DNA from 4 places in the Sporosarcina sp. P37 genome. Region 3 is predicted to be linked to each of the others. Evidence: riboswitches for the same ligand, from Rfam matches in the RefSeq annotation. Region 3 holds a riboswitch; each other region holds the start of a gene.
The links. Region 3 has a riboswitch for thiamine pyrophosphate ahead of SporoP37_RS12445 (ABC transporter ATP-binding protein). Riboswitches for the same ligand answer to the same signal wherever they lie in the genome.

Region 1: another riboswitch for thiamine pyrophosphate. It lies ahead of thiM (hydroxyethylthiazole kinase); the one in region 3 lies ahead of SporoP37_RS12445 (ABC transporter ATP-binding protein).
Region 2: another riboswitch for thiamine pyrophosphate. It lies ahead of SporoP37_RS06970 (ECF transporter S component); the one in region 3 lies ahead of SporoP37_RS12445 (ABC transporter ATP-binding protein).
Region 4: another riboswitch for thiamine pyrophosphate. It lies ahead of SporoP37_RS10790 (thiamine phosphate synthase); the one in region 3 lies ahead of SporoP37_RS12445 (ABC transporter ATP-binding protein).

What each region holds. Positions count from the first base shown of each region.
Region 1 is NZ_CP015349.1:1,636,147-1,638,343, forward strand. Features, by position in the region: gene SporoP37_RS08555 (DUF3238 domain-containing protein) at 1-621, opposite strand, end outside; TPP riboswitch at 814-916, shown strand; gene thiM (hydroxyethylthiazole kinase) at 979-1,749, shown strand; gene thiD (bifunctional hydroxymethylpyrimidine kinase/phosphomethylpyrimidine kinase) at 1,769-2,197, shown strand, end outside.
Region 2 is NZ_CP015349.1:1,335,419-1,337,615, reverse strand. Features, by position in the region: gene SporoP37_RS06975 (ABC transporter ATP-binding protein) at 1-668, opposite strand, end outside; gene SporoP37_RS06970 (ECF transporter S component) at 690-1,262, opposite strand; TPP riboswitch at 1,340-1,451, opposite strand; gene SporoP37_RS06965 (exonuclease domain-containing protein) at 1,641-2,197, shown strand, end outside.
Region 3 is NZ_CP015349.1:2,449,864-2,452,060, forward strand. Features, by position in the region: gene SporoP37_RS12440 (ABC transporter permease) at 1-323, opposite strand, end outside; gene SporoP37_RS12445 (ABC transporter ATP-binding protein) at 320-1,090, opposite strand; TPP riboswitch at 1,174-1,271, opposite strand; gene SporoP37_RS12450 (TetR/AcrR family transcriptional regulator) at 1,473-2,042, shown strand; gene SporoP37_RS12455 (YhgE/Pip domain-containing protein) at 2,075-2,197, shown strand, end outside.
Region 4 is NZ_CP015349.1:2,090,422-2,092,618, reverse strand. Features, by position in the region: gene SporoP37_RS10800 (heavy metal translocating P-type ATPase) at 1-192, shown strand, start outside; gene SporoP37_RS10795 (Crp/Fnr family transcriptional regulator) at 170-859, shown strand; TPP riboswitch at 918-1,026, shown strand; gene SporoP37_RS10790 (thiamine phosphate synthase) at 1,095-1,706, shown strand; gene thiS (sulfur carrier protein ThiS) at 1,690-1,896, shown strand; gene SporoP37_RS10780 (thiazole synthase) at 1,893-2,197, shown strand, end outside.

The sequences.
Region 1 (2,197 bases), 810 kb from region 3:
GTCCGCCACCGGTTTCAGTAATTGATCCCGCTGCTTTATCCGTACAGAAAAAGTATAGGTTTCTTCCGTCGGTTTATTGTCAGGATCTGGCGGCATTATCACTTCATACACTTTGGATGCAATGGATTTACTGACATTCATTTTCTGGTTGCTGTCTATCAGCGGACGCGTTGCAGAGACACTGTACACTGCCGGCTCAGAGAGTTCTTCTCTGCGATCAATAAATCGATTGTCTGTGACGGTTTCGATGTAGTGCCCGTTACGGTAAATATCAAATTTTTCCACGTCCTTAATCCACTCCCACGACAGAGCGACTTGAGAGGAAGCAACAATTGTTGTAATTACTAACCGTGCCAAAGGGTGTTCATCTTCCTCTACTTTTGTCAGGGCAGATGTTTGGATTACAATTACATCTTTAACGCGCCCCTCCTCCACCCGTTCAATTGTATAGTGAAAAGGATGAGACGGATCCAGCTCCCCATCCGTAAATTTCGGAGCTGTCCCTTCATATACCTGCCGTTCGTTTTTATACACACGGTAATAGCCGCCTGTATCACTCCATGTAAATGATATATCCTCCAGTGTATGTTCCATCTGTTGAACTTCGAATAATTTCTCCATATGCGATCTGCTCCTTTTTGTCTATTTAATCTGAAACAGTTATACGCCTTCAGATAGTTATGCAACATTCGGCATATAGTTATACTTGGTTTTCTATGCGCAAACACACATTTTCATCGGCTCTAAACCGGTACTTCCAGTATTATTTCTACCTTTTCCATCTGTATGATATAATTAGCCTGTCTGATACATAGTCACCACTGGGGGTGCCTCCACTTTGGCTGAGATGCAATTAAGCAAACCCTTTGAACCTGATCTAGTCTGTACTAGCGGAGGGAAGTGGGTAGTTTTCATACCCAAGCGCCCATCCATGCATGGGCTTTTTGTATATATACCTTTACAGGAAGGAAGAGAAACATGCGGCTTATTCAACAGCTTCGGCAAACACAACCACTCGTTCACTGCATCACAAATGTCGTCGTGGCAAATTTCCAGGCGAATGGGTTACTCGCAATAGGCGCCTCCCCCGTAATGGCTGATGCGGCGGAAGAAGCGGAAGATATCGCAAAAATTGCCGCTTGCAGCATTTTAAATATTGGCACGTTAAAGCAACAGACGGTGGATTCAATGATTTTGGCGGGAAACAGCGCCCGCGCAGCAGGAAAACCTGTCGTATTGGATCCAGTCGGAGCAGGTGCGACACCTTTTCGTAAAGCGAGCGTCCTGAAAGTACTGGACGAAGTAGATATCACATTGATTCGCTGTAATGCAGGTGAACTGGCTGCGATCGCAGATGTACCCTGGAACGCAAAGGGGGTCGATGCGGGAGAAGGCTCGGCGGACATCGAAAGTACAGCGAAACAAACAGCCCGCAAGTATAACTGTCTGGTGGCGGTCTCAGGCGAAGTCGACATCGTGACAGACGGCTATTCCACATTGTCCATTACAGGCGGCCACCCGATGATGACTGCGATTACCGGAACGGGATGCTTACTCAGTTCTGTCACAGGCGCCTTTCTGGCAGTAGGAATGGACCGTCCGTTAGCAGCCGTGGCAGATGCACTTTCATTTTATAAGCGGGCCGGCGAACTGACAGCAGAAATTTCCCGCGGTCCCGGAGACTTTGCCGTGAACTTCCTAAATACTTTACATACATTGGATCGGGAAACAAAAACATTTTTAGTATAATTGACAGGAGGTTTTTCAATTGACAGTACAAGTAGCATTGACCATTGCTGGTTCGGATAGCGGAGGAGGCGCAGGAATTCAGGCTGACCTGAAGACATTTCAGGAGCTTGGCGTCTTTGGCACTTCTGCCATAACTGCTGTGACTGCGCAGAATACACACGGCGTTCACGGTGTGTATCCAATTCAGACAGATGGAGTAACAGCACAAATCCGTGCTGTGCTGGATGATTTTGACGTAAAAGCATGTAAAACTGGTATGCTGTTTTCGGCAGAAATCATTACAGCTGTAGCTGATCTATTAAAAGAATATCCCCCGATTCCTTTAGTCATTGACCCGGTCATGATCGCCAAAGGCGGACAATCCTTATTGCAGCAGCAGGCGATTCAGGCGCTGAAAGAACATTTACTGCCGATGGCAACGATTGTGACGCCGAATATTCCTGAAGCA
Region 2 (2,197 bases), 1.1 Mb from region 3:
TAGCCGGAAAAAATGTCGGCGGGTGATCCGTCAGCCAGAATAACGCCGTGATCATTGAATAGTACGACGCGATCGACCCAATCGGCAATCAGATCAATTTTATGTTCTACAATGAGTACTGTTTTCTCGGCAGTCGCCTCTTTAATAGAAGACCAAATTTGCTGTGTGCCTTCGGGATCCAGTAAAGCAGACGGTTCATCAAGGAATAGAACGTCCGGTTCAAGCAGTAAAACGGAAGCCAAAGCGAGCCGCTGTTTCATTCCTTGGGATAGTTCATTAATCGCTGTATGAGGATCTTCCAGCTGCAAATCTACACGTTTCAGCACTTGTTCTATGAGCGTCTTCATTTGTTCCCGCGGCACTTGCAGATTCTCCAGTACAAATGCCAATTCTTCGTCGACATACGTCATACAGAACTGCGTATCAGGATCCTGAAAGACGAACCCCCATGAATCCGGCAAACTGATAGCCTTTGACTTCATCGGCAATTCAATGGAGTTTGGAATAATACCGCTCAGCACTTGCAGCAGGGTGGATTTGCCGCAGCCGCTAGGTCCCAGCATAAGGACCTTTTCGCCCGGCTGTACGGAGAAAGACAGATCCCTGAATACCAATGATTCTTCTCCGGGAAACTTTAATCGTAAATCTGAGACGCTGATGTTACTCATAGTAGAATCCATCCTCTGCAATTACTCGTCCAGCAATGAATATTCTTTTTTATCAACTGGCCGTATTAATGAAGTTACACCTGTTGCTTCAAGAGCTTTGACAATCAGCACAGCAAAGATACCGGTAAATATAAATGCGCTGATTGCCCGCAATCCGTATTTCACAATCAATGCCCATGTTTCAAGCGCAGCGTAGCCGTAAATCAAGTCGAGTCCAAAACTGGCCAGGCAAGATGCGACTCCCGCCAGTCCAGCTGTCAAAACAGAATAGCTTCTATAGCGGAAAGCAGCAAACAGTAATTCCGCGGCAAGACCTTGCGCAAACCCGTAGATCAGCACTTCGATGCCGTGACCTGCAAAAGCAGATAATGACGCACCCGCAATACTGGCAATTAATGCGGTTCCCGGCTTTCGCAACAGTAAGAAAGCGAAAGGCCCGACCATAAACCACATGCCGTAAATCAACTGACGCAGCACGGGCATGATCGGTTTAACGACAGTGTATAGGTCGTCCCAAAACTTCATGAGAATACCAAATACTACGCCAATCATAATCGTAATCAGTAAATCGGTAAATTTTAACTTCTTCAACATCTTTCACTCCTTCTCATTTGTCTATACAAAAAAGCCGTCTGAAGAGCAGACGGCCGTGGAAGGAAATGATCCTTGTATATTCCATCGAACATGCTCTCTACGCTGGCATTACCCAGATCAGATAAACGGTCAGCAGCGGCTTTACCTGCAATCTCAGCCTGATTCACTCAAGCACCCGTACGGACAATTATGTAAGCAGTCCTAGTATACAATACGCCGATTTATCTCGCAACTTATGCATATAAACCAGATTGTACTGGCTGTCGTCCAGTTTAATTCGCATACAATGCGCTGAAATGCTGATATACTAATAGGATACAAATGATTCTGAACCGCGCGGGTATACGGTTTTAAATAGAGTGTAAAGGAGTTTTTTACATGACAAAACATATAGCGTTCATTGATGTAGAAACGACAGGGATGAGTGCAGAAGCAAGTGAAGTGATCGAGCTGGGCGTTATGCTCGGGGAGTATGAAGATCATCGTATAGTCAGGGTAGCTGATGAATACTGCGAGTTTCAGGAACCTTTCTATTCCATATCACCAACTATTACGAACCTGACAGGTATTACAGATCAGATGGTAAGAGGCAAGTCTTTGGATATGGATAAAATTTTGACAATACTAGACCGGGCTGACGGGATTGTCGCGCATAATGCGTCATTCGACCGGGGATTTGTCAGCCGGTTATTGCCTGAAACGCTCGACATGGACTGGTATTGCTCTGTCAGGCAAATCAAATGGAAGAACTACGGGTTTGAAAATGGCAAGCTGCAGCAGCTGTTGAGAGCGCACCAGATTCAGGTGCATAACGCCCACAGAGCGCTGGATGATGCAAAGAATCTGGCGGTTCTGCTGAATTCATCAAATCCTCATCTTACGGAGGAGACGTTCATTTCTTATTTGATGAATAAGTCGCCGATGAAGAAACCTGC
Region 3 (2,197 bases):
GGTGCCAGCGCAATGATCGGAATGGTTTGCGATGCAATCAGAATGGGATAAAACGCCTGCTCCATCAGCTTTTTACTGTACATGGCAATCGCCAGTGCAGATCCGACGATGATGGAAATGGACAAGCCGATCAAAATCGTCAGCGCAGTCGGAGGCAAGTGGTGGATAAACAGCTCCGTTTTTAATTCCCATAATCTGAGCAGTATGGCGGTGGGTGACGGGAAAAGGAAGCTTTTGTCGTAAAGACGCGCTGCGATTTCCCAGATGACCAGCAAGACCGAAATGAGAGAAGCCGGCCAGATATAAGAAATATTCATCTTCATATTCGCTCCTCCGAACGAAGCTCCGCGATCAGCTGCTCTTTCAATTCCACGAGTTCAGGCTGTGCCAAGTCCCGCATCACCCGCGGACGGTCAAGCGGCACCTGTACTTCGCGAATCGTCTGCACCGGCTTTTCAGCAAGTACGAAAATCCGGTCTGACAGAAATAACGCTTCGTCGATGTCATGTGTGATAAATAAAATCGTCTTATCGAGTTTGCGCCATTGACCGATCAGCCACTCCTGCATCGTCAGCCGTGTGATGGCATCGAGCGCACTGAACGGCTCGTCCAGCAATAAAATATTTGAGCCCGTGAGAATTGTGCGCAAAAACGAAACGCGCTGCCGCATGCCGCCTGACAGACTTCCGGGATACGCGTGTTCTTCGCCGGCCAGTCCGAAATCTGCGAGCAGCCCGATCATTTCATCAGCAGACGGCTTTACGCGCTGCAGCTCAAGCGGCAGCCGAACGTTTTCAAGAATCGTCCGCCACGGCATAAGCAAATCTTGCTGCGGCATATAGCCGACTTTTCCGAGACGGTCTGCAGCCGCTTCACCATTCAATAAAATGCGGCCGGAGTCGGGATTCTCAAGCCCTGTAATCAGCCGAAACAGTGTGCTTTTTCCATAACCGCTCGGCCCGATGATGCTGACAAATTCCCCTTCATTCACATGCCAGTCGACGTTGTTCAAGATAGCTGCAGGTGCTGCATGTTTCGCCGTCTGATAGTGGAACGATACGCTGTTAAATTCAAGAACTTTTGTCTTCATGTAAGCACCACTTTTCTTTTCTTCAAAAATAGACGCAAAAAAACCACTTCTATTTGCGAAGCGGTTGCATAGTACGGCCAGTCCCGTCCATATGTCCACTTCCCTCCGCTAGCATTACCTAGTGCAGGTTCAAGGGTTAAGGCAACGGCCTCTCTCAGCAAAAGCACCCCTAGTGTTTATCCACCTCTAATGGTGTCATATCGGCTACTATTAGTCAAGACTGCATTGGAATAGGTTACCAGATGCTTGTCCGTTTTATATCTAACAAATGAAACGATGCCTGAAAATGAAAGAAGAAAACTTGCATTCATTGATGAATCTATGTAATATAATGACTAGCAGACCGGAATGGTATTCTGGTCATTTTAAAGGAAGTGTCATGATGGATCGAAGAGAAGAAATAATGCTGGCGGCGGAAAAGTCGTTTACGATGTTTGGATATAAAGCGACGACCATGGATCAAGTAGCGAAAATTGCAAATGTCGGTAAGGGTACAATTTACACATTCTTCTCCAACAAAGAAGAGCTGTTTCATTCCATCGTTTGGAAGATGGTCGGTGAAATGAAAGATGTATCTGAGCAAAGCACGAGAGAAGGCGCTTCGTTTCAGGAGAATGCCCATGCACGCATCATGCAATTACTGAAATTCCGTGAAACGCATCAGCTGTTTGTTAAACTGATTGAAGAAGAAAAAGAGCTGCGCACCCCGGCAGTGGGTGATGTGCTGACGTCAATAGAAAAAGAGATTTTGAAGTTTATTGCAGGAAAGATTGAGCGCGGAGTGGCAAAAGGGGAATTGAAGCCTTGCAACAGCGAACTGGTCGCCTATCTTTTGTTTAAATCCTATCTGGCATTAGTCGTCGATTGGTCTAAAACTCACGACGAACAGCTGTCAGAGGAGCAAATTACCGATGTGCTGAATGAGACAATTTTCTCCAGCCTATTGGTATGATGCAGGAATGTAGAAGTGAGGTTTTATACTAGATGAATAAAATTTGGTTTATTGTTAAACGGGACATCCGGAATATCACAAAAAACAAAGCGGCGCTCATTGTCATTGCGGCGATTGCTTTCCTTCCTTCATTATATGCTTGGATGAATATCCTT
Region 4 (2,197 bases), 360 kb from region 3:
GGCACAGTATTCTTGCTGCTCATTGGTGTGCTTTTCGGTAAAGTCTTCTTGGCGTCAGGCATGCTCATCCATGAAGCAAGTGTGCTTCTGGTGATCCTGAACGCAATTCGGTTAATACGGTATACTAGTGATAAACCATCTAACCGACATCAAAATGAGGTGAAAGCGAATGAATCAGCACCAGCACGATGACCCTATGCCCTACTATTCCTGCGTGTCCCGGGTGCCTTTGTTTAATCATCTGGAAGAGCAGCAGATGGACCGCATTGTAGAACTTGCACACAGCGCGTCCCACTCACGCGGTGCAACTATTTACCGGGAAGGCGACCATCCACAAGGATTATATATTTTGCATAAAGGCCGGATCAAAATTTACCGCCTGTCGGAAAACGGCAAAGAACAATTAGTGCGTATTTTAGAGCCCGGTGATTTCACAGGCGAACTGTCACTATTTGACGCCAAACCGCATGACGCTTATGCAGAAACGCTTGAGCCTGCGGAATTATGCATTATTGGACGCGATCAAATGCAGAAGCTTCTGCAAGAGCACCCTGCGATTTCATTGAAAATGCTGGAAGAGTTTTCTCATCGACTGGCAGGTACAGAACAGCGGGCCGCACGGATTGGAATGGAATCCGCCGAGACACGGCTCGCCCTGTACTTGGCAGATTTATCAGAAGAGCAGCAGCAACTGACGGTGGAACTGCCGATGAGCCGCAAAGACTTGGCTTCCCATATCGGCACGACGCCTGAAACGATCAGCCGAAAATTAAGCTTTTTTGAAGATTCGGGCTGGATCCGGCAGTCCGGCACGAAAACTGTGCATATTCTCGATTTGGATAAGTTATTGCTAGTATAAAAGAAGCCCTTTTCATTAAGGAATGTAAATGATATGCTAGATGAGAAAAACAAAATATTTTGACCATTAGGGGAATCCTTTACAAGGACTGAGAAAAGAGTGTGGCTCTGAAACCCTTATTACCTGAACAGGTTAGAACCTGCGGAGGGAAGTGGCACGTCGCATCGTATCTATTTCTGTCGACACATCCACCACTTTCCGATTCGGGAAGTGGTTTTTTATTGGAGTGGACCGCATGAAGTTAATTGGCGTTACCGGAGACTGTCTTACGAACGATGAGCTGCTGAAGAATTTACAGCAGGCCGAGCCGTACCTTGACGCTGTGATTCTGCGCGAAAAGTCCAAGACAGATGAACAGTTGACTGATTTGATAATACGTCTGAAGGACAGGAATTTCCCGCTTGCTAAACTTATCATTCATGCCAGACCGAGTTTGGCAAGTATGTTGTCTGTCCCGCGGGTTCAGCTGACTGGTTATGGACTGTCTGTCACAGATGCACAACGGGATTATCCGAATATTTCATTCGGCTGCTCGGTACATTCCCTGCATGAGGCACTGCAAATGGAGCAAAACGGGGCAGATTGGCTGCTCTATGGACATGTTTACGAGACTGCATCAAAACCCGGGCTGCCTCCGCGCGGCACGAAGGAATTATTTGAAATCGCGTCGGCGTGTACTATTCCGGTGTATGCGATCGGCGGAATCCATCCGCATCATCTGACAGATCTGCAGCGGCATCATGTGGCTGGCGCTGCATTATTATCCCCTATGCGCTCATCAGACGCATTACGGAGTTATCGGACGGCAGTTGAAAAAGGAGAGATAGCTAATGAAGAAGATCATTGATTTGAACGGAAAGTCTTATTCCGTTGTGCCGGAAGTGGAAACGGTCCAGCAGCTGCTTACGCATCTGGAACTCAGTGACCGCATTTTGATAGTAGAGCAGAATAAAGAAATTTTGCAGAAAGACAGCTACGATGCACCGATCATGGACAGAGACCAAATTGAAATCATACATTTTGTAGGAGGCGGATAAAGATGTTACAAATTGCAGACAAGAAATTCTCTTCACGTTTATTATTAGGAACAGGCAAATACCCTTCATTTAACGTACAAAAGCAGGCAGTGGCTGTATCGGAAGCCGATATTTTGACGTTTGCTGTTCGCAGAATGGATATTTTTGAAGCATCACAGCCGAATTTCCTGGAGCAGTTGGATTTAACGCGCTACACGCTTCTTCCGAACACGGCAGGCGCAAGCACCGCGGAAGAAGCAGTGCATATTGCACGGCTGGCGAAAGCTTCCGGACTATGTGACATGGTGAAAGTGGAAATTAT